Regions from separate parts of the Chryseobacterium sp. CS2K3 genome, predicted to be linked through region 2. Evidence: riboswitches for the same ligand, from Rfam matches in the RefSeq annotation. Region 2 holds a riboswitch; each other region holds the start of a gene.

Region 1 (10,587 bases), on a different contig from region 2:
AGAGCCATGGAGGAAGTATGATCATGCTGGCAAAAGGAAACAGAAGTAAAGACGTTACCAACGCTTGTAATAAATACGGAGGTTTCTATCTTGGATCTATCGGAGGACCAGCAGCTATTCTTGCAAAAGACAATATTGTATCCGTAGACGTTGTAGACTTCCCGGAATTAGGGATGGAAGCAGTAAGAAAAATTGAAGTAAAAGACTTCCCGGCATTCATCATTACCGATGATAAAGGAAACGATTTCTTCGCAAATCTTGCCCACTAATTAGTTTAAAATTAAAATAAATTATAAAATAGAGCTTGTATCTTTTGTGTAAAAAAGAAAAAAGCTTTATTTTTGCCTAAAATCTTTAAGAGAATGATAACTATTTTATCAGCATTTTGGCCGTTCTACCAGTTCCTTTGGACTGTATTTTTCATTACTATGTTCTTAGTAGGATTCTGGTGTATTTTTATGTTCTTCGGATTAGTAATCCCAATGTGGCTTACTGAAGGTTTGAAAGAGTACTTCGGAAAAGTGAAGCCTTTCGATCCTGAAGATATCAGAAGAAAGCTTATTACTGAGCAGGAAGGTGTAGAGACAATCTACAGTCAACCTAAAGGAAACGGTCCTTTCCTTCATGATCACGGACATCATCATTAATTGATTGTCATTGCTTTTTCACCTGAATTCTGAAAAAGTAATATCAAAGCAAAACAACATATATAAACCGCTTAATTTTTTTAGGCGGTTTTTCTATTTATTATTTCTTAAATGCTCCGGTGATACTCCGAATTTCTTTTTAAAAGCGCGGGTGAAATTTTGTATATATTCATAACCACACTCAATAGCGATTTCCTTGATCATAATTTCCTTGTCAGCAATCAGTTTTTTTGCTTTCAGCATTCGTAATTCTGAAATATAATGCGTAACGGTTGTCTGATATTTCGTTTTAAATTCTTTTCGGATAATGTTTTGATTAAGACCTACCATCTTCCCGATTTCTTCGGCTTTAATATTTCTATGGTAGTTTTCATCAATGAATTTTTTGATTGTTTCCGCAATGTTTGAAGTGCTTTCCTGGTTATTTTTTTCATTAAATTGTTCAAAAATGAGGATAAGAAGCTTGATAACCTTTGCCTCAATGAATAATTTCTGAATAACTCCTTTTTTTGAATAGCTAAGTATTTCCTTTATAATCATATGCATTTCAACCGTTATTGTAGGTGGAGTTGATTTTCTTAGGAACATGAAATTATTATGAGTCATATCTTTCAGTATTTCAGCGCTTTCTTTATTCATTTTAGGATTTATAAGATTAAATATATAGCTGTATTTGAGATGAATATGTAAATATTTTAAATTTTCATCTCTTTCGCTCCATAATTCTGACTCATGTTCCTTTGATGAGTAATGTAATATGTATTGATTTTTCTGAAATGAAAATTCATTGCTGCAGTCATATGCTTTAAGATGAATACCCGAGCTTAATAAAAACAGAATATTAAAGCTTGATTTTCTTTCAATCAAAGCCGCTTTTTGAATTAAATCAGATCCTTTATCTTCCTGAATTATAATTTCAATATCCTCAGATTTAAATACAATTTCACTTTTCGAATCGTCCTTCATACAACACATTTACGGTAGGTATTTAAAAATAAACTTAAACAGGATAACTAAAAGTTGGGAAATGATAACCCGTAGTTAATTCTGAGCGGTACTTTTGCGCAAAATTAATTAAATTTAGAATAATTAAAAATAATATTTATGATTGGAGATTTATATTTTGCAGTACGAAAGCTTGGGGTTAGTGTATTACTGACTTTGATGGCAGCAAGTACGATGGAGGCTCAAGAAGTTTGCAATAATACAGATCCGGGAACTAATGCGGGGGATCTGGGATGCGTTTCATTTACATATAATGGACAGCAGGTCACTTATACTACTGTAAGAGCTGCGGATGGAAAAATATGGCTTCAGCAGAATCTTGGAAGTTCGAGAACTGCAGAATCTACCAATGATGAAGAGGCTTATGGCGATCTTTTTCAATGGGGAAGATGGGATGACGGGCATCAATTAAGAAATTCTGCTACTGGATCGGTACCTTCTGTAAATAAACCGGATGGGCTTCAAGGATCTAGCGAGTATATTACAGGCGGTTGGTGGTCATCCAACGGAAGTGGAGATAAATGGGCAGGAACAAATCTGGCGGATGTTACAGAAACTGAATCTATTGATCCGTGCAAGACAATTGGACCAAATTGGGCATTACCTTCTCAGGCAGATTGGGAAAGTATTGTTCCTTTAGAAAGTATATCTTCAATTACAAAAGCTTATGAAGGTCGTTTGAAATTACCAATGGGCGGATACCGCAGCTCAGGCGGAGCACTTACTTTTGTTGGGCAAAGAGGATATTTTTGGAGTTCAGGTACAGCAATAAGTGGCGGAAAATATTTGTATATAGGAACTCTATCTGTTAATCCATCAGCCGGAGGTCCGAGAGGTCAGGGAGCATCCGTGAGATGTGTCAAAACAGAAGCTGGATTGGGAACAACAGACCTTGCCTTTAGCCGTAAAAGTGTTGAAGTATACCCTAATCCTACAAAAGGAATTTTGATGCTTAAAACAGATGCCGTGATACAGAGAGTAAAGGTTGTAAATGCCATAGGGCAAACAATGGAAGCAGATTTCTCAGATCGTCAAATTAATATGAACGGGCTGGCTCAAGGGTTATATTGGGTAGAAATACAATTAAAGAATGGAGAGGCTGTTCTTAAGAAAATTATGAAAAACTAATTTTTTTAAGGAAGCAATAAATATAACTGACGTTTTTTCGTTAGGTACAATAGTTCATTACAATTACTTTTATTATAAAGGCTCATGGATTCATTCATGGGTCTTTTTTATGTGAAAATGCTTATGGAATGAATAAAAATAAGTGTTTTCAAAGAAAATTAATATTATATTCGATAAAAATAATGACATGAAAAATTTTTATTCTATTGTTTTTCTGTTTGTAGGACTGTTTGTTTTCGGGCAGATTAATTATACAATTTCACCCAACCCATTCAATGAAACGGATGCCATTACGCTTACGGTTCCCGGAGATCAGATTGATGAAACTGCCTGGGGAGTTTCCAATAATTCAATCTACATTTGGTCCTGGTCTTATGATGCCAACTATCAAAATAGTCAGGATTGTCTTACCAACGGAAGCTGGGATAATTCCAATGAACTGAATAAACTTAATTATAATGCAGGAACAGATACCTATTCTCTCACATTTACACCAACTGCTTTTTTCGGAAGAACCGGAATTGGAAGATTTGGATTTCTATTAAAAGATAAAACAGGTGCACATCAGACTTCACCGAATGTTTATGTGAATGTTGGCGTTCTGAATCTTACCTTAACCAATCCTGCTGCGAATAGTATTACTTCTGTACCAGCGGGTAATTCAATCAATATTACAGCAACCACGAATGTAAATGCTACATATCAGCTTAAAGCGAACGGAGCCGTTGTGAATTCAACGTCTACACCGTCTCAATCTTATTCTTATAACTACACGGTAACGCAGGATACAACTATGGAACTTATTGCAACAGAAGATGCAAGCTCAAAGAAGGCGGCATTCCTATTGCAGGTGCCCAGAAATGTGGTTGCTGAGGCAATTCCAAACTGGATAAAGCAAGGAATAAATTATAATTCTAGCGATCAGACAAAAGTAGGGCTTGCGTTATATGCTCCCCATAAAAACTTTGTACATGTTATAGGAAGCTTCAATAACTGGGCGGTGAATGATGCCTATTTAATGAAAAGAGATACAGCCAATCCTGATCTGTATTGGATAGAATTGAATGGATTAACGCCACAGCAATTGTATACATTTCAATACAGAACGAATGACTTAAAAAAAGTAGCTGATCCTTATTCACCTCAGATTTTATCTTCATATGATGATCCTTGGATTTCTGCTTCTACTTGTCCTAATCTTCCGGCTTTTCCGGCAGGACAGGATTTTGAGGTTTCTACATTCAAGACAGGACAAGCTGTTTACAACTGGCAGGTAACTAATTTTCAGCGACCTGCAAAAGAAGATCTTATCATATATGAATTGTTGTTAAGAGATTTTACTCAGGAAAAAAACTGGCAGTCTTTAATTGACAAGATCAATTATTTAAAGAATTTAAAAATCAATGCCATTGAGCTCCTTCCAATCATGGAATTTGATGGAAATCTTTCCTGGGGATACAATACTTCCTTCCATTATGCCTTAGATAAAGCTTATGGTACTCCGGAAAAATTCAAAGAATTTGTAGATCTGTGTCATCAGAACGGAATTGCCGTCATTCTGGATGTTGCATTTAATCATGCAACAGGTCGTTCACCATTGGTAAGGCTTTGGAATATAGATCCTGATGGCGATGGTTATGGAGATGTTGCGGCAAATAATCCTTATTTCAATCAGGTTCCAAAACATTCCTATAACGTATTTAATGATTTTAACCATTCCAGTCCTTCAACTCAATATTACGTTGAAAGATGTCTTCAGCAATGGCTGACAGAATATCGTATTGATGGTTTCCGTTGGGATTTAACAAAAGGATTTACTCAAAACTGCTCTGAGAACGATGAAAACTGTACCAATGCTTATCAGCAGGACAGAGTGGATATTATGAAACATTATGCAGACAGACAATGGACAATTGATCCTAATTCTTACATAATATTTGAACATCTTGGAACAGATGCCGAAGAACAACAATGGGCAAATTATAGAGCTGCAGAAGGCAAAGGTGTTATGCTTTGGAATAAACAAACTGAGCCTTACAATCAAAATACAATGGGGTATAAGGAAAACAGCAGCTATGACCGCATGAATCATTCTCTTCACGGCTTTACCAATATGCGGGCAGTAGGATACGGAGAGAGTCATGATGAAGAAAGATTAATGTTTAAAAACCTTGCTTACGGTGCTGTTAACGGAAGCTACAACGTGAAAAACCTTACTACAGCTCTGGAAAGAATGAAGACCTTTGGAGCCACATTTTTCACGATTCCCGGACCGAAAATGATCTGGCAGTTTGGAGAGCTGGGCTATGAGTTCAGTATTAACAGATGTGCCAACGGAACTATTGATAATAGCTGCAGAACAGACGAAAAGCCTATTGCTTTTACATTAGGATATGATAATGATGTCAATAGAAAAGCTGTGTATAATACCTGGGCAAAAATTATCGATATAAGAAATACTTATCAGATATTTAAATCCAAGACATACAGTATAGAATCCAATAACCTTATGAATGATCCTAATGGATTGATCACACGAATTTATCTGTATGATGCTTCTATCAATGGGATGAAGAATGTTGTAGTACTTGCCAATTATTCCACATCAGTGCAAAATGTTGTTGCTTACTTCCCTTATACCGGACAATGGCAAAATTTAATGGATAATACGATCAATAATATTACCAATACAACAGCTTCCATTACTTTACAGCCGGGAGAATTCCGAATTTTCGGGAACTACGAAGGATCTTTATCTGTTTCAGATGTAAATGCAGCAAATAAACTGTCTCTTCAGATCGGAGAAAACCCTGTGAAAAATGGGTTGGCAAAATTAATTTTTAATAAAGTCAAAAATGGTGAAATTATCATCTTCGATATGAATGGTAAAAAGCTCGATTCATTTAGGCTGGATAAAGAAAACGGTATCCATGAGCTGAAAGTTAATTATCCGGCAGGAACTTATCTTGTTCATCTGAAATCAGAAACAGGAATGGCAATTCAAAAGATGATTGTAAAATAAATACAAAGGCAAATTTGCAGATGAGCAGATTTGCCTTTTTGCATATTGAAAAAATTAGTCTACCTTTGCACTAGATTTATCAAGAAAGGTGGAGGGATTTGGCCCAATGAAACCTTAGCAACCTGCATGATTCCAGAAATGTAAAGGTGCTAATTCCAACCCGATGGGGGAGATAAGTGAAGTCAATATTCTTATATGAATTCCATTTCTTGATGTCTTGTGTGTATCTGCAGAATGATCTGTGGAGAAATAGTATTAATTGGCAAGAATAAAGATGAAAAAATTAAGCACAGCTGTATTACTGCTTGGGACAATTTTGGTCGCAGCCCAGGAGCAGGAGGAAAAAGGAAATCAGATCGAAGACATTGTCATCGTAGGAAACCGTAACGTTAAAAGAACAAAACTGGAAACACCGGTTCCGGTAGATGTTATCAATATCGATAAAATTCAAAGATCTTCCCCACAAATGACAGCTCAGGACCTTTTGAACTATGTGGTTCCGTCATTTAATTCCGTAAGACAATCCGCTTCTGATGGTACAGAACACATTGATCCTGTAAGTTTGAGAGGAATGGGACCTGATCAGGTTTTAGTTTTGCTTAATGGAAAAAGAAGGCATACAACTTCATTGGTAAACTATCAGAATACAGTTGGAAATGGTTCTGTAGGAACAGATTTAAGTACAATTCCGATCATTGCCATTGAAAAAATAGAAGTTTTAAGAGACGGAGCTGCCGCACAATATGGATCAGATGCCATTGCAGGAGTTATTAATATTATTCTTAAAAAGAACGCCGGAGCCTCTGCAAGTTTGACCTACGGATTGAGTGGGAGAAATGACGGAGATACTTATCAGGCAGGTGTAAACTATGGAACCTCTCTTGGTAAAAATGATGGTTTTATCAACCTTTCATTACAATTAAGCCACAGAGGTAAAACAACGAGAACCCAAAATCATGATCTTGATATTTTCGGGAAAAATTTTGCCTATGAATTTGCTGATAATCCGGATGTAGCGAGAGAACAGGATGATCTTATGCTGAAAAAAGAAGGACTGACAAGAGATGATTTTAATTTTCAGATCGGAGATGCACAGATCAGGCAGGGACAGTTATTTTTCAATTCAGAATATCCTTTGAATGATAATCTTAAATTCTATTCCTTTGGTGGATTCAGTATCAAAGAAGGAAAAGGATATGGCTTCAGAAGGCTGCCAAGTGAAGATTTTAATATAGTTAAAGAAATTTATCCATACGGTTTTCAGGCAGTATTGGGATCTCAGATCTATGATATTTCTTACGCTGTTGGGGCAAAATATAATGTAAATAACTGGCTGATTGATCTCAGCAATACATTTGGAAGCAATACCTTCAAATATAATGTAAGCAATACTAATAACGCATCCTTAGGCATAAAATCACCAACGAGTTTTTATGCCGGATCGCACAGTTTCCTACAAAATACAGTCAATCTTGATGTTGCTAAAAATATAAAGAACTTCAATATTGGATTCGGAGGAGAATTCAGATTTGAGCAATATCAGATTAAAGCCGGAGATGAAGCCTCATATGCGCAATATGATATTGACGGAAACATTGCTGTGGACGGCTCTCAGGTTATCGGAGCAGGTGGTTCACAATCATTCATCGGTTTTTCACCTGCAAATGCATTGAAGAAAGACAGACATTCCACAGCAGTATACGCAGACATTTCCTATGATCTGGATAAAAAGCTGAGTATAGATCTGGCTGGAAGATTTGAAAACTATTCAGACTTTGGAAATACTTTGAACGGAAAATTAGCTTTAAGATATGAGTTTGTAAAAAATTATGCAGTAAGAGCGGCGGTAGGGACAGGATTCAGAGCGCCTTCGCTTCAACAGCAGTATTTTAATAACTCTTACGCAGATATTTCCACAAGCGGTTTAAAGATCGTTACCAAAGGAATTTTTAGAAATGACAGCCAGGCAGCACGCGATCTTAATTTTGATAAACTAAAACAGGAAACATCGGTGAATACCAGCGCAGGATTTACCTTCAAGCCTTTAAATAATCTATTTATTACCATAGATGGATATTGGATCAGGGTAAAAGACAGAATTGTCATTACCAGTAATATTACCGATGAAAGGCTGGCAAATTATGGAGTGAAAAGCGGTAGATTTTTTGCCAACGCAATTGATACAGAAACCAAAGGAATAGAAGTGGTTGCAACTTACGACTGGAAGCTGGGAGGCGGAAATTTAAATATAAACCTTGCCGGAAACTATACAGAAACAAAAATTACAGGCTTTCATTTTCCTGAAAAGATAGATACCCCAAGGGACGAATATTTCGGTCCGGATCAGATAAATATTATTGAGACACTTTCTCCAAAAACAAAAGCTTCCTTAGGCTTAAATTACGGTATCGGAAGATTCAATTTTCTCATAAGAAATACCTATTTTGGTAAAGTCATAAGAGACGGTTTTCCTTTCGGGGTCGTTCAGGAGTTTTCTCCAAAGGTAGTTACTGACGTAAGTGTAGGATATAACCTTACTAAAAATATCAACCTTACGGTAGGAGCCAATAACGTATTCGATGTTTTTCCGGATCTTCAGACCTATAAAAATTCATACTATGGAGTATTCAAATATGCGCCCGTTCAGATGGGAACATTGGGAAGCTATTTCTTTGGAAGGCTTAATTTTAATTTTTAATCAGTAAATGAGTACTTCTTCACATCAGATTGGCTGGAAGACAGCTGCTGCCATCGTCGTTTCCAATATGATAGGAACCGGGATATTTACAACGCTCGGGTTTCAGTTATCCGATATTACCAATACCTATAGTATTTTCCTGTTATGGATTATTGGCGGGATTCTCGCCTTGTTCGGAGCTTTCTGCTATGCCGAATTAGGCTCACATTTTAAAGGAAATGGCGGAGATTTTATTTACCTTAAAGAAACTTATCATCCTTTATTCGGATATCTCATAAGCTGGATTTCCCTGATCATCGGTTTTTCTTCACCTGTGGCACTGGCTGCACTTGCAATGTCCAAATATCTTTCCGTATTTGATTATTCCTTCGGGAACGGTTTCGCAATTGCAGCTATATTTTTAGTTGCAATAACTTTGTCTTTTAGCTTAAAAACGTCAAGCCGGTTTCATAACTTCTTTACCTTCATTAAAATAGCCTTCATTATCGTATTGGTTATTCTTGGGGTTGGATTATCAGACGATCCACAAATTGGAAATAGTCTGAACTTTAGTGACAGCTGGCAGAACGAAATCATGCTTCCTGCCTTTGCTACTTCACTGGTTTTTGTTACGTATTCCTATACTGGCTGGAATTCCGCATCGTATATTGCAGGAGAAATAAAAGATGTTCAGCAGAATCTTCCCAAATCCCTGATCATAGGAACTGTTTTTGTAACCGTGAGTTATATTCTTGTCAATTATATTATGCTGAAACACGCTCCGGTAAGTCAATTAGCAGGAAAAGAAGATGTAATGGGTGAAGCGGCGGTGAATATGCTGGGACTTTCCTTTGGGAAAATTGTTAATATTTTCATCGCATTACAGCTTATTGCAACTATCAGTGGCTATCTATGGGTGGGTTCAAGGCTTACACAGGCTTTTGCAAAAGATACCCGTATTTGGAAACCGCTTTCAGCAGGAAATAAAAAAGGAATTCCGGTAAGGGCTATCTTTGCTCATGCAGTGATTGCCACAATCATTATTTTAACAGGAAGTTTCAAGGAGATTTTTGTCTACACGGCCTTTATCCTTCAGTTATTTGCAAGTCTGGCAATTTCAACGGTTTATTTTCTTAAAAAGAAAGACCGTAAAATATTTAAATCCAATGCATTTTACATATTTCCGACTGTTTTTTTACTGTTCAGTATTTACATCCTTTACTTTACATTCATCCATAATCCTAAAGAAAGTATGATCGGATTGGGAATAATTGCAGTAGGGCTCATTTTATATTGGGTAGACAGAAGACTTTCCAAGGACGTTTAGAGTAAAAATGATGTATATAAAATACAGACAGGTAAATTCACAAACCAGCCTTTTTACTATTTTGTCCCTTTATCCTTCATGCTCAAAAATTTATACTTTAATTTTGAATTAATAATTCTTATCTTTGCACCCACAAAAATTCCACAATGTCTAAATCATTAATTCCAAAATTAGAAGCTATAAAACAAAGATATAATGAGGTTGCAGACCTTATTATACAGCCTGATGTCATTTCAGACCAAAAAAGATATTCTTCTTTGAACAAAGAATATAGTGATTTGGGAAAAATTGTAAGAGTTTACGATCAGTACAAAGGTGCATTGGATAGCATCGAAGAATCTGACGAAATTATTGCTGACGGTTCAGACAGAGATCTTGTAGATCTTGCTAAAGAAGAAAAACTGGAAGCACAATCAAAAATTCCCGGATTGGAAGAAGAGTTAAAAGTTCTTTTAATTCCTAAAGATCCTGCTGATGACAAAAACGTTATCGTAGAATTACGTGCCGGAACAGGAGGTGATGAAGCTGCAATCTTCGTAGAAGATGTGTATAGAATGTATACCATGTATTTCAAAACAAAAGGCTGGAGACATGAAGTGACCGATTCCAATGAAGCTGCAAAAGGATATAAGGAATTGATCATGAAAGTAGAAGGTGAAGGCGTATATGGAATCATGAAATTCGAATCAGGAGTTCACCGTGTACAGCGTGTACCTGAAACAGAATCTCAGGGTAGAGTTCACACATCAGCAATTACCATTGCTGTTTTACCGGAAGCAGA
Region 2 (10,587 bases):
GTTCAGGTAAACCCACGAGAAATTAATCTTTTCTATCTTTCAGAAACGAGAGACAGAATTGATTTTAACGGGGAGAAATATATTGTTGTAGACACAGATATTCAGTTTACAGAAGAAGAAATTCTCATAGAACTGGAAAATCATCCTGAGAGATTCAGCCCCAATGCATTGATGCGTCCTGTATATCAGGAAAAAGTACTACCCAATCTTGCTTATATTGGAGGAAATGCAGAAATCATGTATTGGCTGGAGCTGAAGGACTATTTTTCAACAGTGAATATTCCTTTCCCGATTTTGATTCCAAGGAACTCAATGCTTTTCCTTAAAGAAAAAACATTAGGTAAAATTGAAAAGCTGAATCTTAAAATAGAAGATTTCTTTCAAAACTTTACCGCTATTACCAACCAAAAAATTTTAAAAGATAATACGATTTTAAAATTGCTGGAAGAGAAAGAAGAGCTCCTTGTCAATAATTTCAATCAATTAAAACTCACTGCCGAAAATACCGAAAAATCTTTTGGGAATATGGTGAAAGCAGAAGAAGTAAGACAGTTGAAATCATTTAAAAGAATGAAAAAACGTTTGCTTCATGCAGAAAAAATAAAGCAGAGTGAATTACTGGAAAGACTTGAAAATCTGTTCATGGACGTTCACCCTTCCAAAACATGGCAGGAAAGAGTATATAACTTTAGTGTATTCTTTTCAGATTATGGCTATTCATGGCTTGAAAATTGTTTGGAAGAGATGGTGGTTCAAGATTCCAAATTAATAATTGTTGCCATTTAATTTTAAAGAAGTATTTTTGTAAATTATAATTATCGAATATGATAAAGAGGTTTTTTATTCTATCCAGTTTATGTATGGTTTTGGGAGTTTCAGCCCAGAAGTCACATACGGTTGTACAAGGTGATAACCCTTACAACATTGCAAAAAAGTATGGAATGACTGTAGATGAATTGCTGAAGCTAAACCCAAAGCACAAAGATGGTAAATTGGCTATCGGAGATGTTTTAACTATAAAATCAGAGAAAGCAGTAACTCCGGTTGTAACAAAAACTGCCGTGACTGAAAAAGTAAATGCTGCTGGTGGCGTTGCTGTAGGTAAGGTCGTTTTACAGCCAAAACAAACAATTTACGGAATTACAAAACAATACCGAATCTCCGAAACTGATTTAAGAAAACTGAATCCTGAATTGGATTCTCACATGAAAATCGGTGACGAAATTACATTACCTCTTGCTAGCATCAAAAAATATGGTGATCAGCAAACGGTAGTTGCTCCTCCTAAACATGTAGAAACTCCTGCTGAAAAAGTAGAAACAGCTACACCAACTGTAGAAGGAGAAGCTTATGTGATTCAGGCTAAAGATAATTATTACAGAATTACAAAACAGTTTGGTATCAGCCAACAGGATCTTTATGCTTTAAATCCAGGATTGGAAGAAAAAGGATTAAAGCCTGGTGATACCATCAGAATAAAAAGAACAAATAACGATAATACTGTTGTTGAAACTGCTAATCCAAAAGAAAAAATGGATTCAGGGACCGAAAAGTCTACAACAGCTTCCAATAATGTGGTTGTAGGAGATGATTACGTAACCTATACTGTTCAGCAAGGAGACACCGTATTCTCTATTGTAAATAAATTTGGAGTAAGTATCGACGAATTAATTGCTCTTAATCCTGATCTTTCAAAAGGATTAAAAGCCGGAATGGTTTTAAAAATCAAAAAGCAGGATCCTGCTTATGTTAAGAAAAACGGAGACGCTCTAAGTGTTGTTTTGATGCTTCCTTTCGGATACAGTACCAATGAAACACAATACAGAACAATGGCTCTTGATTTCTTGACAGGTGCTAAACTTGCCATCGAAAGAAATGCAAGAGGCGGGCAGAAGCTGGATATTAAAGTAGTAGATTCAGGAAATGAAGCTTCTTTCAAAAATTCTTTGACGCAGATCAATCCTGAAAATACAGACCTTATTATTGGTCCGTTCTTTAAGTCTAACGTAATTGACGTTTTAGATTTCACTAAAAATCAAAAAATTCCTGTAGTAGCACCATTTGCCAACACACCGGAATTGTACAACTATAGCAATTTGATTATCGTGGAAACGAACAGTCAAACCTATGCAGATAAAATTGTAGAAGAAGTAAAAGCAGTATATTCAGATCAGAAGATATATGTAGTGGCAGATTCTAAAAAGGAAAATGCAAACTACATTAAATCTGGACTTGAAAAAGCTGTTAAAAATCCTAATATCGTTATCGTAAATTCACCTTCAGAAATCCAGTTAGATCAAAATATGATGACAGGACAATCTGCTCCGGTTATTGCAATTTTAGCTAATGACGATATGGGAGATGCTTTTGCTACCAAAGTAATCGCTCTTTCTAAAGAAGTGCAGGGGGTGAAAGCATTCAGTATGTTCTATTCTCCGACTTTTGAAAAGAAGGTAGATGAATTGAGCCAGGCTAGCTTAGTATATCTAATGGACAGAAAGATTAATACGGATGGTAATTTTGAAAAAGAGATTCTTGCAGCTTATAAAAACAAATACTGCAAAACACCTCCAAAATACGCTATCGTAGGTTTTGACGTCGTTAATGATATGTTGACAAGAGAAAATAAAAAAGGAGAAATCTTTAAGCAAATGAACAAGGTTCAAACGCAGCTTGCTACAAAATTTGAGTTCGTAAAATCCAAAGCGAACGGAGCTTATGTAAACACAGGTTACAGAGTGATTAGATTAGTTCCTTAATGATTTATAACTCTTACACAGAATATTATTAACATTATAATTATATTTGCATAATATTTAATTCAATACATGAAAGCACTTGTATTTCCAGGGCAGGGGTCTCAGTTCGTAGGAATGGGAAAAGAATTGTATGATTCTAGAAAAGATATTAAAGATCTGATGGAATCTGCCAATGAAATTTTAGGTTTCGATATTCTTTCCATTATGTTTAACGGAACAGATGCGGATCTTAAGAAAACAGAGGTTACCCAGCCTTCAATTTTTATACATTCAGTAGCAGCATTAAAAGCAGTAAACGGGCTTGGAGCTGAGATGGTAGCAGGACATTCTTTAGGAGAGTTCTCTGCATTGGTAGCAAACGGCGTTTTATCTTTTGATGATGGTTTGAAATTAGTATCAGAAAGAGCTAAGGCAATGCAGGATGCTTGTGATGCGAATCCAAGTTCTATGGCAGCAATCTTAGGATTAGAAGATGCTAAAGTTGAAGAAATCTGTGCTCAGATCAGTGGAGTAGTCGTTCCGGCAAACTATAACTGCCCGGGGCAATTGGTAATTTCAGGTGAAACTCCTGCAGTAGAAGAAGCTTGTGCTAAACTAAAAGAAGCAGGTGCAAAAAGAGCTTTATTGTTACCGGTAAACGGAGCTTTCCATTCACCTTTGATGCAGCCGGCACAAGAAAGATTAGCCGCAGCTATTGAAAAAACAAAATTCAGAAAAGCTACCATCCCTGTATACCAGAATATCACGACGACAGCTGTAACTAACCCTGATGAGATCAAACAAAACCTGATCGCTCAGCTTACAGGTCCTGTAAAATGGACACAGTCTGTACAAAATATGATTAAAGACGGAGCTTCCAATTTCGTGGAAGTGGGACCAGGAAAAACCCTTCAGGGATTAATCAAAAAAATTGACGGATCAGTAGATGCTACTTCTGCAATCTAATTAATAAAAAATATGAACGCGATATTTTCACCGGGCAAGCTTATGCTTACTTCAGAATATTTCGCAATAGATGGAGCTCTTGTCTTAGCGGTACCTACCAAGCTGGGACAAGAGTTTTTCTTTGAAGAAAAGGATGATCATCAGTCTTTAATTCATTGGGAAGCACTCCATCAAGACAAACCTTGGCTAAAAGCTGTCATTGATTATAAAAACTGGCAGATTCTGGAAGCCAATATTCCTTCAAGCGCTGAATTTATTCTAAAAACATTAAAGAACGTTCAGCAGCTTTCTACCACTAAATTCAAGAGTGATTTTACGTATCATTTAAAAACAAATCTTCAGTTTCCCGCAGATTTCGGGCTTGGAAGCAGTTCTACATTGATGAACAACCTTGCAGAATGGGCAGAAATTGACCCTTTTTACCTAAATACGATTAGTTTAGGAGGAAGCGGATATGATATTGCTGTTGCCAAAGAAAAATCTGCAGTTCTGTTTCAAAGTAAACCTGAGATTAAATTCGAGAAGGTAAATTTTAACCCTTCGTTTAAAAATGAATTAATTTTTATCCATTTAAATCAGAAGCAGGATAGCCGTGAAGGTATTAATCTCTACAAGTCAAAAAGTAAATCTCCGGAATTGATCAATGAATTTTCAGATATCACAAAGAAGATTTTATTATGCAATGAATTAGAAAATTTTTCCGAATTAATGATGATTCATGAACGTAAAATTTCAGATTTTATTGAAATTCCTACAGTTAAGGAAAAGTTATTCTCAGATTGTCCTTCTTTTGTGAAAAGTTTGGGTGCCTGGGGCGGAGATTTTGTAATGAGTGCCAAATTTGGGGACTATAAAGACTATTTTTGGGAGAAAGGTTTTACTACCGTTTTTGAATGGTCAAATATAATTGATTTATAATCAATATTTTACAATCCTGTTTTTTTATTTGTCATTCTGACTTATATCAGTATATTTAAACCACCTTTAACAAATAATTAATATTATTTTTGTTGAAGTCAATAAAGAAATAGAAAATATAAGTAAAATGAAAAACACTAAAATCATCCAGGATTTAGAGAAATTAGGGATTAAAGGAAACTATGAAGTAGTGTATAATCCTTCTTACGAAGAATTATATCAGGCTGAAGTTTCTCCTGAAAATCAGGGGTTTGAGAAAGCGGAACTTACGGAATCGGGCGCGGTATCAGTAAAAACAGGAATTTTCACAGGTCGTTCACCTAAAGACAGATATATTGTTCAGGATGATGTTACAAGAGATACAATTTTCTGGGATGGTAAAGTAAACTTACCTACAACGTCGGAAATTTTCGGGTCTTGTAAAGAACTAGTGATGAATCAGCTTTCAGGAGCTAAGAAAATTTATGTAGTAGATGCTTTTTGTGGAACCAATGCAGATACTAGACTTAAGGTAAGATTTATCATGGAAGTAGCATGGCAGGCACATTTTGTTACAAACATGTTCATCCGCCCTTCTCACTATGAGCTTGAAAACTTTGGAGAACCAGATTTCACTGTAATCAACGGTTCTAAAACAACGAACCCTAACTGGGAAGCTCAAGGATTAAATTCTGAAAACTTTGTAATGTTCAACCTTACTGAAAAGCTACAGATTATCGGAGGTACTTGGTACGGAGGTGAGATGAAGAAAGGAATGTTTGCAATGATGAACTATTACCTTCCGTTAAAAGGTATGGCTTCTATGCACTGTTCTGCAAACGTAGGTGAAAAAGGAGATGTTGCTTTATTCTTCGGTCTTTCAGGAACAGGAAAAACTACTTTATCAGCAGATCCAAAAAGATATCTTATCGGTGATGACGAGCACGGTTGGGATAACAACGGAGTATTCAACTACGAAGGTGGATGCTACGCTAAAGTAATTGACTTATCAGAAGAAAAAGAACCAGATATCTTCAGAGCGATCAAGAGAGATGCACTTCTTGAAAACGTTGTAATTAACAATGGAGTAGCAGATTATACAGACGGATCTATCACTGAAAACACAAGAGTTTCTTATCCAATCTATCATATCAACAAAATTGTATTACCATCTAAGGCTGGTCATGCTAAAAAGATCGTTTACCTTTCAGCAGATGCATTCGGAGTACTTCCTCCGGTTTCTATCCTGAATGAAGATCAGGCACAATACCACTTCCTTTGCGGTTATACTTCTAAATTAGCAGGAACTGAAAGAGGAATTACTGAGCCTCAGCCATCTTTCTCTCCGGCGTTCGGTGAAGCGTTCCTTACATTACACCCAACAATGTATTCTAAAACATTGATCGGAAAAATGAAAGAACACGGAGCTAAAGCTTATTTGGTAAACACTGGTTGGAATGGTACTGGTAAGAGAATTTCTCTAAAAGATACAAGAGCGATCATTGATGCAATCATTGACGGTTCTATCGATAATGCTCCTAAAACTCAGGTTCCAATCATGAACCTTGAGATTCCTACTGAGCTTCCAAATGTATCTACAGGAATCCTTGATCCTAGAGATACTTATGAAAATGCTTCAGAATGGGAAGAAAAAGCAAAAGATCTTGCTTCAAGATATATCAAAAACTTCGAGCAGTATTGTGATACTGAAGAAGGTAAGAGATTGATCCCTTCAGGACCTCAATTACAGGAACAAACGATCTAATCAGATTATTTATAATACAGAAAAGCCTCATCATTGATGAGGCTTTTTTATTTTTATCTCTCGCAGATAAGGCAGATTTCGCAGATGGCTCTGGGGTGAATATATAAACTTATACAATTAAGATCTGCCTAATCTGCTCAATTTGCGAGCTAAATATTACATACAGTATAAATCAGGTGATTTATCATTGATTTACTTTAAACTAAGGATAGCTAATCTGTATCCATCCATTCCAAATCCTGATAAAACCGCATCAGTATTAGCAGCGGTTACAGACTTTTGTCTGAATTCTTCTCTCTTATAAATATTACTGATGTGAACCTCAACCTTTGGTTTTCTGATATTTTTTAAGCAATCTGCAATTGCATAAGAATAGTGCGTGAAAGCTCCGGGATTAATCACGACAGCATCAAAATCATCTTCCTGAAGTCTGTTGATGATTTCTCCTTCAATATTTGATTGATAATATTGAAGTTGGTGAGATGTAAATTCGGATTTTAAATTTTCCAAATAAGTTTCCATAGAAACTGTTCCATAGATTTCGGGTTCTCGGGTTCCTAACAGGTTAAGGTTGGGACCATTTATAATCAAAACTTTCATTCTATAAAATTAAAAAGTTTTTTCAATTAAATGTTAAAAATATTTACCTAGTATCTCATTTGTTTCATTGAATTATTAATAATGATATTTGTCATGTTTGTGAAAGTGATAATTTGTGTAAGTCCTTATTTTGATGGGTTTTAATATAATCTTATGTTAATTTTTGAAAATTTATCATGAAAAACAAATAAGTCTACTTGTTTTGTAGACTAAAAGTTTATAGCTTTGCAATCATATTTCGATCGGCTTATAAAGAAAGATGGAGGGAACTGACCCTGCGAAATCTTAACAACCTGCTACGCGCAAGGTGTTACATTCAGCCTTTAAAGGAAAAATAAGCGTTTGGTTTATCGTATTAATCGATGCCCTTTGCTGACTTTTCTGCAAAGGGTAAAATTTTAATATATGATAAACAAAATTGATTATGATTAATAAAAAACTAATTAATTCTAAAGTTTGGATTCCCCCTGTGGCAGCGTTTTTCTTAGGAATTGTAAGCGTAAGCGGGCAAAACTCCAAGCCGAAAAAAGATACCCTTAAAGAAAAAGAGATTGATGAAGTAGTAGTGGTTGCTTATGGTAAAGCTAAGCGAAATAGCTATACAGGTTCAGTAGCTACTATCTCAAGCGATAAAATCAATAACAGACCGGTAACCAATATTACAAAAGCATTGGACGGACAGGTGCCAGGGGTACAAATTACAGGTGCTTCAGGACAACCGGGAGCTGTTTCTACCATCCGAATCAGAGGAATTGGTTCTGTAAGTGCTTCAAGTGATCCTTTATATGTTGTAGACGGAATTCCTTTTGATGGGAACTTAAATGCAATAAGCCCTAGTGATATTGAGTCTATCAGTGTACTAAAAGATGCTACGGCTAGTGCATTATATGGATCAAGAGGTGCCAATGGGATTATCATCATTACAACAAAATCCGGGAAAAAAGGTGAGGCTAAAGTAAATTTCAACATAAGCCAGGGATTTTCAAGCAGGGCAGTAAAAGACTACGAACAAGTAAATACAGATCAATACTTCCAATTGTATTGGGAAGCGATGAGAAATGGATATCAGTCTAAGCAAATTTCTGCACAACAGGCTGGTCAGATGGCTTCAGATAATCTTATTTATGGTCCTGCAGGTTTATCAATTAATCCGTATGGGGCTAATTATCCCAAGCCCGTAGGTCCGGACGGAAAATTATTGCCGGGTGCAAAAGCATTATGGAATGATGACTGGAGAGATGTTTTACAGAGAATCGCTTCCAGAAATCAGGTTGATCTTGATATTAGTGGTGGAAGTGATAAAAGTAATTATTTCTTTTCATTAGGATATCTGGATGATAAAGGAATGGCAATTGAATCCGGATTCAAAAGATATAATACCAGATTAAAGATTAATTCTGAAGTAAAAAGCTGGTTGAATGTTGGAGTGAACTTAAGTTATACCAACAGTATTCAGCAGGCACCTCCTTCATCAGATTCTAAAGCGAGTAATATTATCCATGCAGCGAGATCTATTCCTTCCTTCTATCCTTATTATGAAAGAAACGATGACGGTTCTTATGTGTTGGATAAAGAGGGAAACAAAATCTACGATTTTGGTAAGTACAGACCTACGGCAGCTCTTCAGAATCAGAATGCTGCGGCAAGTTTACCATTGGATAAAAATGAGAATAAGGAAGATAACTTCTCAGGAAAAGGTTTTATGGAACTTACATTCCTTCCGGAATTGAAATTCAGATCGAGCTTTTCTGTGGATTTAGTGAATTATAACGGACATTTATATTCTAATCCGCTTTTAGGGCAGGGAGCAGAAATTGGAGGTTCAGTGACAAGATCCAATACCAGAACATTGTCTTATACTACGAGTAATATCCTGACCTATGATAAAAAATTTGGTAAGCACCATGTGAATGTTTTAGCAGGTCATGAATTTTATAAATATGATTACCAGACCATTTCCGGAAGTAGAAATAACTTCTCTCTTCCCTATTACTATGAGCCGGATGCAGCTTCTTTATTGGTAAGTTTCAGCGGGAATAGTGATAAGTTGAGTTTACTGAGTTTCCTTGGAAAAGTGGAGTATGACTATGCTAATAAATATTTCATTTCAGCTTCAGGAAGAGCTGACGCATCTTCAAGATTCTCTCCGGATAACAGATGGGGTAGATTCTGGTCAGTAGGAGGTTCATGGAAGGTTTCCAATGAAGAGTTTATTAAAAACCTTGATTTCTTCAATCTTTTAACATTACGTGCAAGTTACGGAGGGCAAGGAAATGATAAATTGCTAAGACCAAACGGATCACCTCTTTACTATGCTTATCAGGAATTATATAGAAACTTAAACCTTGGTGGTGAAGCAGGAACAACACTGGAGAAAGCAAGAACTGAGAACCTGAAGTGGGAAACCAATCTAAATCTGAATGTAGGACTTGAGTTTGCAATTCTTAATAACAGAATTAAAGGTAACATCGAATATTTCCAGAGAAAAAGTCAGGATCTTTTATTTAACATGCCTGTAGCTCCGTCTATAGGGATTAGTGATTTTCCGGCGAATATCGGAACAATTAAAAATACAGGATTTGAGTTTTCATTATTTACAACGCCTATCAGAAATGATAATTTCCAATGGAACGTAGATGTGAACTTAAGTACTCTGAATAATACAATTACCAAGCTGCCCGGAGGTTCTATCGTATCTGGAACAACTAAGCTATTAAGAGTGGGAGGTTCTGTATATGATTTCTATATCCCTGAATGGGTAGGGGTAGATCCAACTAATGGAAATCCACTATGGAAAACTATTTATCAGGATGCTAACGGAAACTCAGTAGAAGGAACAACTTCAGAATATGGTAAAGCCGTGAAAACATTACAGGGATCAGCTTTGCCAAAAGTTACCGGAGGGATCAGTACAAGTATTACTTATAAAAACTTTGACTTTTCTGGATTACTAACCTTTAAGATCGGTGGAAAGATTCTGGATACAGATTATACTTCCATCATGCATAGTGGTAGTGCAGGAGGACGTTCATGGAGTGCAGAAATGCTAAACAGATGGACTCCGGAAAATCGTTACACGGATGTTCCTGCTCTGAATACAACAACGAATAACTGGACTTCAACGTCTTCAAGATTTTTATATTCAGGAACGTATGCGAGACTTAAAAATGTAAGCTTAGGATATACGCTTCCATCAGATTATTTTGAGAAAATTGGGCTTAAAAAGTTTAGGATTTATGTACAGGCAGAAAACCTTCTGACTTTCTATAAGCATAAAGGAATGGATCCTGAGCAGGCTTTGGATGGTACAACATATTACAGATATCCGGCAATGAGAACAATCACTTTTGGTCTTCAGGCAACTCTTTAATCTTTAAAATTGAAACAATGAAAAAATTAAAATATTTATCTTTTGCTCTGGTTGGATTATGGTCATTCACAAGCTGTGAAAGCGAGCTGGATACAGCACCTACAGATCAATCCAACAGTACAGAGGTTTTCAAAACAGCAGAAAGTGCTGAAACCGTTATCAACGGAACCTGGGCAAAATTCAATAATGACGGGACAACATATGCAAACATTGGTTTTTCAACTGTCATGAGAGCAAGTGATGCAATGGGA
Region 3 (10,587 bases), 150 kb from region 2:
AGAACCATCTTCCAAAATCAGAAGCTATAGCACAAAGGATAACAACCGGAATGATCTGAAGTAATGTCATACCCAGCAATACAAGAAAATTCTGACGGGAATACAGATAGGTTCCTGCTGTGATGAATAAAAAATTGATCCCAATAAGCAACCCTAGACCAATCATATTGTAGGATTCTTTAATTATTTCTGAGATTAGTCTTGGCTTACCGTCAAATAAACCTGAATTAAAATGTACATCTTGTAAATAGATACTGTAAGGCTTCCATGAATCATAAATAATCTGGATATTATTTGATAAGCCGTTAAATTTCAGAAATATCAGTAAAAATAAGATGATGGAAGGTGCTAAGGATAGACTAAAATTTAAAAGCTTCTGTACCACACTCCCCTTACCCACATAAAATAACTGAATGAATAAAAGCGGAAAAAATAAGAAAATAAATATTGATTCATGTGCCAGTATACCTAAAGATAAAACAATATTCAAAAGCCATTTAGACTTACCATTTATAAAAAGATATAACACTATATAGGCTATTAGAAGTACCTCAGTATCTTTTGAAATATGATATAGCTGGAAGTAAACAAAAGGGAATAAGAACAAAAATGGAGAAAAAATATAAAATAAAGATATTTTAGATCTATACACAATATTAATAACAATGCCCGACAGTGATACAAAAAATATAAAGTAAAGGACACGTAGAATATTGATAGGAGAAAACCCGGTACATGCTGTAATAGCATAAATAAGTTGCCCATCCAGTCCTCTTTTTATAAATCCGGAAGTATAGTTGATAAAATAATCTGAATTAAAAACAAATTTATCAAAAGAAGGGCTCAATAGAAAAGCCGCATTCTGAAAAAGCAATACAAACAGGATACAAATACTGAGAATATTGAGAATTATCGGCAATAGTTTAGTTATTATCTTCATGTCTATTTTTAATCTGCTAAATTTGGTGACAACCATTTTCTAGCTTCCTGGATGCTACAACTTCTCCTATCAGCATAATCTTTAAGTTGGTCTTCTGTAATTTTCCCTAATCCGAAATACTTGGCATGCGGGCTTCCGAAATAATATCCTGAAACGGATGCTGTAGGAAACATCGCTAAGCTTTCTGTAAGGAAAACGCCTGTATTCTCTTCTACTTTTAAAAGATCCCAGATGGTTTTCTTTTCCAGGTGATCAGGGCATGCGGGATAACCAGGAGCGGGACGTATTCCTTTATATTTTTCAGCAATCAGTTCTTCATTACTTAATTCTTCCTGAACGGCATATCCCCAATATTCGGTTCTTACTTTTTTGTGTAAAAATTCTGCATAAGCTTCTGCAAAACGGTCTGCAAGGGCTTTTACCATGATAGAATTGTAATCATCGTTAGCTTTTTCATATTCGCTTGACAGTTCGTCTGTTCCGAAACCTGTAGTTACACAAAAAGCGCCCATATAATCTGTTTTTCCAGTGCTTTTTGGAGCGATGAAATCACTTAGAGCGAAATAATCTTTTCCTTTTGACCTTTGAGCCTGCTGTCTTAGGGTTAAGAATTTAGCCTGTTCATTATTATTTTCATCAAAAATCAGAATATCATCCGTTTCATTGGAATTAGCTTTGAATATCCCAAATATTGCTTTTGCTGTTAATAATTTTTCATCCAGAATTCTATTGAGAATAACCTGAGCATCTTTGAACAGTTCTTTAGCCTGTACACCTACGACTTCATCTTCCAGAATATTCGGGTATTTTCCGTGAAGATCCCAGCTTCTGAAGAATGGTGACCAGTCGATGAAAGGTAATAATTCTCTTAAATCCTGATTTTCAATTACGGTAATTCCCAAATTATTCGGGGTAAAAATTTCTTCGTTCTCCCAATCTATTTTGAACTTATTTTCTCTTGCTTCTTCAATAGAAACATAGTCTTTATCGACTTGTCTGTTCAGGAATTTCTCTCTGAAATCTGAATAATCGTTCTTCAGTTCAGAAACATATTCTTTATTTCTGTCTCCCAACAGGGAACTTACTACATTTACAGCTCTTGAAGCATCATTTACGTGGACAACGGCATTTTTGTATTTTAAATCAATTTTCACTGCGGTATGTGCTTTTGAAGTCGTTGCACCACCGATCAGTAAAGGAAAATCTAAATTTTGTCTTTCTAATTCTGAAGCGATATACACCATCTCATCCAAACTCGGAGTGATTAATCCGCTTAGTCCGATTACGTCTACTTTTTCTTCAATAGCAGTCTGAATAATTTTTTCTGCAGGCACCATTACCCCAAGATCTACAATTTCGTAATTATTACAGCCTAATACTACACTTACGATGTTTTTACCAATATCATGAACGTCACCTTTTACCGTAGCCATCAGGATTTTTCCGTTAGCAGGTTTTGTACCGTCTTTTTCGGCTTCAATATAAGGTTGTAAATAGGCTACGGCTTTTTTCATTACCCTTGCAGATTTTACGACTTGTGGTAAGAACATTTTTCCGCTTCCGAATAAGTCTCCTACCACTCCCATTCCTGTCATTAGATTAATTTCAATGACATGAAGTGGTCTTGCTGCTGATTGTCTCGCTTCTTCTACATCTTCCTCGATAAAACGGTCAATTCCTTTTACCAATGCATAGGTAATTCTTTCCTGTAATGGATTATTTCTCCATTCAAGGTCTTCAGTCTTTTCTTTTTTGACTGATTTATGTTTTTCGGAATAATCAAGAAGTCTTTCTGTAGCATCTTCTCTCCTGTCAAGGATTACATCTTCTACAAGTTCCAGCAATTCCTTATTGATTTCATCATAAACTTCCAGCATTGCCGGATTTACAATTCCGATATTCATTCCTGCCTGAATTGCATGATAAAGGAATACCGAATGCATTGCTTCTCTTACCGTATCATTTCCACGGAAAGAGAATGAAACATTACTTACTCCTCCACTTACGGATGCATAAGGGAGATTTTGTCTTACCCAGCGTGTTGCTTCAATAAAATCGATGGCATTTCTTCTGTGCTCATCCATTCCTGTAGCAACCGGGAAAATATTTAAGTCGAAAATGATATCTTCTGCCGGAAAACCAACCTGATTTACCAAGATATTATATGATCGTGTTGAAATTTCTATTCTTCGTTCAAGATTGTCTGCCTGCCCTACCTCATCAAACGCCATTACGATTACTGCAGCTCCATATCTTTTGATAGCTTTAGCATGTTTGATAAATTCTTCTTCGCCTTCTTTTAAACTGATGGAGTTTACTACACATTTTCCCTGCGCCACTTGAAGACCTGCTTCCAGAATTTCCCATTTGGAAGAGTCTACCATGATTGGAATTCTTGCAATATCCGGTTCTGATGCAATTAAGTTCAGAAATTTGATCATGGATGCTTTACCGTCAATTAATCCGTCATCAAAATTGACATCCAGAATCTGTGCACCTCCTTCTACCTGATGGCGGGCAATGTCTAATGCTTCAGAGAATTTTTCCTCTTTGATTAGCCTTAAAAATTTTTTGGACCCGGCAACATTCGTTCTTTCACCAACATTGATGAAATTACTTTCCGGCGTTATGATAAGAGGTTCTAAACCTGATAATCTTAAATACTTCATCTATTTTATTCTTCTAAAATATAATAGGCATTATTTGCATTCTGCCTCAATAAATCCCTATGTTTCCCTAAAGCAGTTAACAATGGAAATCGTTTGTATGCCAAGTTATGTTCTTTAGCAAATTCTTCTATTTCTTCTGTGATCTCATTATAATACATATAACTGTAATTGGGAAAAAGATGATGAGCCACGTGGAAATTAAAGTTTCCTAATACATTTCTTACCAACCAATTATTTTCTTTTAAATCATTTGTTACTTCCAACTGGTGACGAAGCCAACTGAATGGAAGCCCATTATCTTTATTCAATCTTGGAAAAGCATTATCAGGAAGCGGATGTAAAGGCAATAAAACAAACAAAGCAAAAATGCTTGCTGAAATCACCTGTAAAAACCATGCTCCCAATGCCAGACCAACTGATACTTTAAAGAACATAACAGGAACCGCAATCTGATAAAAAAAGTAAAACAGTTTATAGCTTACCATTTTTACTTTCTCTACAACAGGTATTTTTCCCTGCGTCTTTAAGATCACTCTTTCTTTATCAAAGAAGTCTCTGAAATCTCTTATAAACATCCAATTGAACAAATACAACGGATATACTAAAAAGAAAAACCTGTGCTGATACTTCTGTATTCCTTTTGCCTTGATCCATGGAACTATTAGCAGTAAACCACTCTGCTCAATATCGGTGTCCCAACCATCTACATTCGGATAGGCATGGTGACTTGCAATATGTCTTTTCTTCCAGATATAGGAATTGGCTCCAATAAAATCAAAAATGTGTAAGACAAGATTATTCAGCTTTTTACTTTTGTAAATGTTATTATGGGCTGCCTCATGGATTAAATTCAAATAAATCAAAACCAGAGAGATTCCCATAAAAACAAAGCTCAGAATATAAACCCAATGTTTTTCAGCATTAAAAAGAGCAAAGAAATATAATCCGATATAGATCATCGGTAAAATCACCGCTTTAATCTTAATATAAACATCCCTGTTGTCAGGAAGGGTCTCTACCCGTTGGTTTACTCTCTTTCTCAATTCATTAAATAGCTTGGTATCGTCTGAATCTTTTAAGTAACTCGGCTTTTCCATTATATTAAATTTTGTGGTTTACTTAAAGATAATATTTATAACCCAGCCCTCATTATTGATTTTAATTAAAAAAATCTATCAAATCAGACAAATTCTTTCAATTTTCTTGGCTCATACTTTTCTACCAGTTCTGCAATGGCTTTAATATGTTCCGGAGTAGTTCCACAGCATCCTCCGATAATATTAATCAATCCTTTTTCTACATACTCCTTGATCTGTCTTGCCATATCTTCCGGCGTTTCATCATATTTACCAAAAGCATTTGGTAATCCGGCATTCGGATATGCTGAAACATAGAATTCTGAATTATGAGCTAAGGTTTCCAGATAGGGTGTTAGCTGGTCTGCTCCCAATGCACAGTTGAATCCAACACTTAATAAGTTCAAATGAGAAACGGAGATCAGGAAAGCATCCGCAGTTTGTCCGCTTAGTGTTCTTCCTGATGCATCTGTAATTGTTCCTGAAACCATGATCGGGATTTTAATTCCTCTTTCTTCCTGAAGTTCATCAATGGCAAATAAAGCAGCTTTGGCATTCAGGGTATCAAAGATGGTTTCTACCAACAGGATATCTGACCCTCCGTCTAATAATGCCTCACATTGTTGTTTATAAGCGACTCTCAGTTCTTCAAAAGTAATGGCTCTGTATCCGGGGTCATTCACATCTGGGCTTAAACTTGCTGTTCTGTTTGTGGGACCTATTGATCCTGCTACGAATCTTGGTTTATCGGGATTCTTTGCTGTGTATTCATCACAGGCTTTTCTCGCAATTTTTGCAGATTCATAGTTCAGTTCATAAACCAGTTCTTCCATGTGATAATCTGCCATTGCAATGGTAGTTCCGGAAAATGTATTGGTTTCAATAATATCTGCTCCTGCTTCCAGGTATTTTTTGTGAACTTCTTCAATGGCTTGAGGCTGTGTCAGGGAAAGAAGGTCATTATTTCCTTTTACCGGGTGTTCCCAGTCTTTAAAACGCTCGCCACGATAATCTTCTTCTTCAAACTTATAGCGCTGAAGCATAGTTCCCATTGCGCCGTCCAGGACGAGGATGCGTTCTTTGAGGGCTTTGTTTAGTGATTCTATATTTGTCATCTCTTTTATAGTTGTTGAGTGAGACTGATACTTGATAAGATTTCGTTCTATCTTGGGGGTAAATCGCCCCGTTGGGCTCTTTGTGATTAATCTAAGGCTTGCTTTAAGTCTGCGATGATATCGTCTACATTTTCTAAACCTACTGAGCAACGGACTAATCCTGCTGTAATTCCTACTTCGTTTCTTTCTTCATCTGATAGTTTAGAGTGTGTAGTAGATGCCGGATGTGTTACGATTGTTCTTGTATCACCAAGATTTGCAGAAAGTGAGCACATTTGTATCTTATCTAGGAAGTTTCTTCCGCCTTCTATTCCTCCTTTTATTTCAAAAGCGACAATATTTCCACCAAGCTTCATCTGCTTTTTAGCTACTTCATAGTTCGGATGGGATTTCAGGAACGGATATTTTACAAGTTCTACATTAGGATGGCTTTCTAAAAATTCGGCTACCTTCAAGGCATTTTCACAATGTTTTTCTACGCGGATCGCTAATGTTTCCAAACTTTTTGATAATACCCATGCATTAAAAGGAGACAATGCAGGTCCCGTATTTCTTGCAAAAAGATAGATTTCTCTGATCAGGTCTTCTCTTCCCACTGCAATTCCACCTAATACTCTTCCCTGTCCGTCAATCAGCTTCGTTGCGGAATGTACAACAACATCTGCACCATATTTAATTGGCTGTTGAAGATAAGGTGTTGCAAAACAGTTATCTACAATAAAAATTAAGTTATGTTTCTTCGCAATCTTTCCGAAAAACTCAAGGTCAAGAATCTCGATTGCCGGATTGGTAGGCGTTTCAAGGTATAAGATCTTTGTATTGGGTTTAATATATTGTTCTACATTCTCTGCGTCTTCGGCTTTGAAATAAGTTGTTTCAATATTCCATTTCGGGAAATATTTTGTGAATAAAGTGTGAGTAGATCCAAAAACTGACTGGCAGCTTACGATATGATCTCCGGCATTTAACAAAGCTGCAAATGTAGAATAGATGGCTGCCATTCCTGTTGCAAAGGCATATCCGGCTTCTGCACCTTCCATTTTAGCGATCTTTTCTGTGAATTCAGATACATTCGGGTTGGAGAAACGGCTGTATAAGTTTTTAGGTTTTTCTTCAGCAAAGCTTGCTCTCATATCTTCAGCATCCTGAAAAATAAAGCTGGAGGTAAGATACAAAGGGGTAGAATGCTCGTCAAACTGAGATCTTTCAGTCTGGGTTCTTATTGCTGATGTTTCGAAATTTTCCATATAGTTTTAATTTGTCAATTACCAATGTATCAATCTAACAGTGTAACAATGAGATTCTTCGCTTAGCTTAGAATGACAATGATAGCTATTGGTAAACTACTACATTGTTAGATTGTTACATTAATTTATTTTGTTTCACTTACTCTTAAAATATCACCGAATACTCCTCTTGCTGTCACTTGTGCTCCGGCTCCGGCTCCCATAATAACAATTGGGTTTTCACCATAGCTCTCTGTATAGATTTCAAAGATGGAATCGGATCCCTTCAATTGTCCTAAGGCTGAAGTTGCAGGAACAGAAATCAGTTTTACATCCAATTCACCTTTGTCTTTCTGCAAATCACCATGTAAATCACCTACGTATCTCAATACATTACCTGGTTCCTGACTTTCTTTTATCTTTTGGTATTCTTCGTCTAATTCTTCAAGTCTTGTAAGGAATTCTGATTTTGAAACTTCAAGTAAGCTTTCCGGAACAAGATTTTGAATATTGATATCTTCAAATTCATTGATAAGATCCAGTTCTCTCGCTAAAATCAATAATTTTCTTGCTACATCATTTCCTGATAAATCTTCTCTTGGATCCGGTTCTGTATATCCTTTCTCCAAAGCTTCATTGATGATTGTTGAAAATTTTTCATCTCTCAAAGAAAAATTATTGAAAACATAGCTTAAAGTTCCTGAGAAAACACCTTTTATTCTTGTAATATTTTCTCCTGAAAGGTGTAATAATTTGATGGTATCAATTAACGGAAGACCAGCTCCTACATTGGTTTCATACAGATAACGTCTGTTTTTTTTATTCAACGTGTATCTTAGTTTTCGGTATTCTTCGATTGGAAGAGTATTGAATATTTTATTGGAAGAAACCAGATCAAAACCATTTTCTGCCAGTGCCTGATAATTTTTAACAAAGTCCTTACTTGCTGTGTTATCTACAACGATAAGGTTCTCCAATTGATTTTCATTAGAAAAATTGATCAATTCCTGTACATTGGATGGACGTTCTGCTGTTAAAACCTCATCTGTCCAGTTATTATCAAAACCTTTTTTGTTGAAGGCAATTTTCTTTGAATTGGCTACAGCAACTACTTTTAAGTCTATCTTCTTACGTCTTTTGATCTCTTCAGAAGATTCAAGAACCTGCTGGATCAGTGTTTTTCCTACATTTCCGTGCCCAATAATGGCAAGATGAACGGTTTTAGGTTTTTTGAAAATTTCAGATTCAATGATATTTTTTGTTTTCTCGTCTTGTGAAGACGTCACTACAATATTCACTCTGTTTTCTCCTGCCACCTGATTTAAAAGCAATGGAAAAACATTGTTTCTCGCCAGTTCTGCGAATACTTTATTGGAATCTTCTGCAACAAAACCGATCACAGAAACATTGTTGATACTAAATATTTGAGATACTTTCCCTGATTTTCTTTCTTCTTCAAATTCATCAATAAGACAAGCTACGGCTTTCTCAGCATCATTTTCGTGAACCAAAATAGAGATTCCGTTTTCTATAGCCTGCTGAGAGATCACTCCCACACTGATACGCGCTAAAGTAAGCGCTTTAAAAATTCGTCCATCAATTCCGATTTCACCCAGGAAATCTTCTCCTTCAAATTTGATGATTGATCTGTTCTTCAAAAATTTTATTTCGTTAGCATTTTTCATTACTTTATAAAATGTTTTTTATGATATTATTTAATTGTTGATATTCCATTAGGAAGGCATCATGCCCGTGTATAGATTGGATCTCGTGATAAGAAACATCCTTCTTTTTCTCTTTTAATTTCTCAAAGCATATTCGGATTTCAGAAGCGGGAAAGAAAAGGTCTGTATCTACGGAGATCATGTGCATTCGTGCCTCTATTTTCTCCAATGCCTCTTCTTCAGTATTAATATTCATCAGTAGATGATTCATTAGCTTATAAGATTCTAAACTAAATCTTTCGTTTAATGCGTTACCATGATAAATCAACCAATCTTCTGATTCTAAGCGTTGTTTTTCCTTATTGTATTTATTTTGAAATCTGTCGTTAAGAGATTCGGGGGTTCTGTAGCAGAGCATAGCATGAATTCTTGCTTTCTGTAATGGCTGTTCTTTATCATTTAATAAGAATTTCTGAACCAGACATTGTGCATGCAGCCAGTCATGTGTTCTGTAATCACAGGCAATGGGAATAAAAATTTCTGCCAGCTTAGGTTGCTTTGCTAACATTTCCCAAGCAATTCCTCCTCCAAGTGAGCCTCCGATAATGGCGTATAAGTTTGTAATATGTAAATCTTCTAATCCTTTCAAAAATAGATTGGCTATATCTGAAGGGGTGAAGTTTTCATAGTCTTCAATTAAAAAATGATCGTATCCGTTTCCGGGAATGTTGAAACACAGAACTGTATACTTATTTGTATCAACGATCTGGTTTTCTCCTACCAATTGTTTCCACCAACCTTTGTCACCGGATACTGTTGAATTTCCGGTTAAAGCATGATTGATCAAAATAATGGGAGCTGTAAACAGGTCTTTCCCGAAAAGCTCATAGCTTAACGAGATATTGTATTCCTTTTGGGAATTGGTTTGATACGAAAGATTAATATAGTTTAGTTCTGTTTTCAATTCTATTATATTTTAATACAATTGAAAATGCCACAGGAAATGGCTGAAAAGAACTTCAGTAAGTTATCTGTCCAAAAATTACTTTGGTAGAACGTAGCACCTTCTTTGCTTGCGCAAAGGGTTGCTAAGGTTTCATAGGGTCTAATCCCTCAACCTTTCTTGATAACATTTTCAATATTTGAATGAACGAATGGTGCAAAGGTAGTTCTTTTCTTTTAAAATCAAAAAAAAATTAATTTAATATTTAAAAAAGCCCTTAAATACAAGTATTTCAGAGGCATATTAATTATTATTCAGATAAAAGGAATTGGAATTATTTTACAAAAAAACTAACTTCGTATTGAAAAATGATGACATATGATCGCCGAAAAGGAAAGATTACAAGATACCAAATGGAAAAACTGGGGACCTTACGTAAGTAACCGCCAATGGGGAAATGTACGTGAAGACTACAGTCCGGATGGAAATGCATGGAACTATACCAATCATAATAATGCGGAAAGCTACACGTACAGATGGGGCGAGGAAGGTATTGCCGGAATCTCAGACGTAAAACAACTTTTTTGTTTTGCTTTTTCGTTTTGGAACAAAAAGGATAGAATTGTAAAGGAACGTTTCTTTGGATTGAGCAATCCTCAGGGAAATCATGGAGAAGATATCAAGGAAATATTCTATTATCTGGATAACACTCCTACTCATAGCTATATGAAAATGGTTTATAAATATCCGATCAATGCGTTTCCTTATGATGAATTGGTTGCGGAAAACGGAAGACGCAGTAAGCAGGAACCTGAATATGAAATTTTTGATACAGGGATATTTGATAATGATGCTTATTTTGATATTTTCATAGAATACTGTAAAGCAGATCACAATGATATTCTGGCAAGGGTAACGGTTTGTAACCGAAGTCAGCAGGACGCACCTATTGTA

What was found. Region 2 has a riboswitch for S-adenosylmethionine ahead of AC5YGG_RS00795 (SusC/RagA family TonB-linked outer membrane protein). Riboswitches for the same ligand answer to the same signal wherever they lie in the genome.
Region 1: it holds a riboswitch for S-adenosylmethionine, as region 2 does, so the genes downstream of both, AC5YGG_RS15070 (TonB-dependent receptor plug domain-containing protein) here and AC5YGG_RS00795 (SusC/RagA family TonB-linked outer membrane protein) in region 2, are expected to answer to the same signal.
Region 3: it holds a riboswitch for S-adenosylmethionine, as region 2 does, so the genes downstream of both, AC5YGG_RS00065 (alpha/beta fold hydrolase) here and AC5YGG_RS00795 (SusC/RagA family TonB-linked outer membrane protein) in region 2, are expected to answer to the same signal.

The regions. Positions count from the first base shown of each region.
Region 1 is NZ_JCAKRW010000008.1:170,780-181,366, reverse strand. It holds gene AC5YGG_RS15095 (fumarate hydratase) at 1-269, shown strand, start outside; gene AC5YGG_RS15090 (hypothetical protein) at 363-647, shown strand; gene AC5YGG_RS15085 (helix-turn-helix domain-containing protein) at 741-1,613, opposite strand; gene AC5YGG_RS15080 (T9SS type A sorting domain-containing protein) at 1,752-2,780, shown strand; gene AC5YGG_RS15075 (alpha-amylase family glycosyl hydrolase) at 2,968-5,802, shown strand; SAM riboswitch class I at 5,876-5,981, shown strand; gene AC5YGG_RS15070 (TonB-dependent receptor plug domain-containing protein) at 6,077-8,500, shown strand; gene AC5YGG_RS15065 (APC family permease) at 8,508-9,806, shown strand; gene prfA (peptide chain release factor 1) at 9,953-10,587, shown strand, end outside.
Region 2 is NZ_JCAKRW010000001.1:157,633-168,219, reverse strand. It holds gene bshC (bacillithiol biosynthesis cysteine-adding enzyme BshC) at 1-786, shown strand, start outside; gene AC5YGG_RS00820 (amino acid ABC transporter substrate-binding protein) at 825-2,759, shown strand; gene fabD (ACP S-malonyltransferase) at 2,829-3,704, shown strand; gene AC5YGG_RS00810 (GYDIA family GHMP kinase) at 3,717-4,622, shown strand; gene pckA (phosphoenolpyruvate carboxykinase (ATP)) at 4,750-6,366, shown strand; gene AC5YGG_RS00800 (type II 3-dehydroquinate dehydratase) at 6,559-6,966, opposite strand; SAM riboswitch class I at 7,211-7,307, shown strand; gene AC5YGG_RS00795 (SusC/RagA family TonB-linked outer membrane protein) at 7,391-10,336, shown strand; gene AC5YGG_RS00790 (RagB/SusD family nutrient uptake outer membrane protein) at 10,354-10,587, shown strand, end outside.
Region 3 is NZ_JCAKRW010000001.1:7,066-17,652, forward strand. It holds gene AC5YGG_RS00035 (hypothetical protein) at 1-940, opposite strand, end outside; gene metH (methionine synthase) at 949-3,609, opposite strand; gene AC5YGG_RS00045 (fatty acid desaturase family protein) at 3,615-4,706, opposite strand; gene AC5YGG_RS00050 (homocysteine S-methyltransferase family protein) at 4,790-5,800, opposite strand; gene AC5YGG_RS00055 (O-succinylhomoserine sulfhydrylase) at 5,887-7,047, opposite strand; gene AC5YGG_RS00060 (ACT domain-containing protein) at 7,173-8,711, opposite strand; gene AC5YGG_RS00065 (alpha/beta fold hydrolase) at 8,716-9,654, opposite strand; SAM riboswitch class I at 9,715-9,823, opposite strand; gene AC5YGG_RS00070 (MGH1-like glycoside hydrolase domain-containing protein) at 10,012-10,587, shown strand, end outside.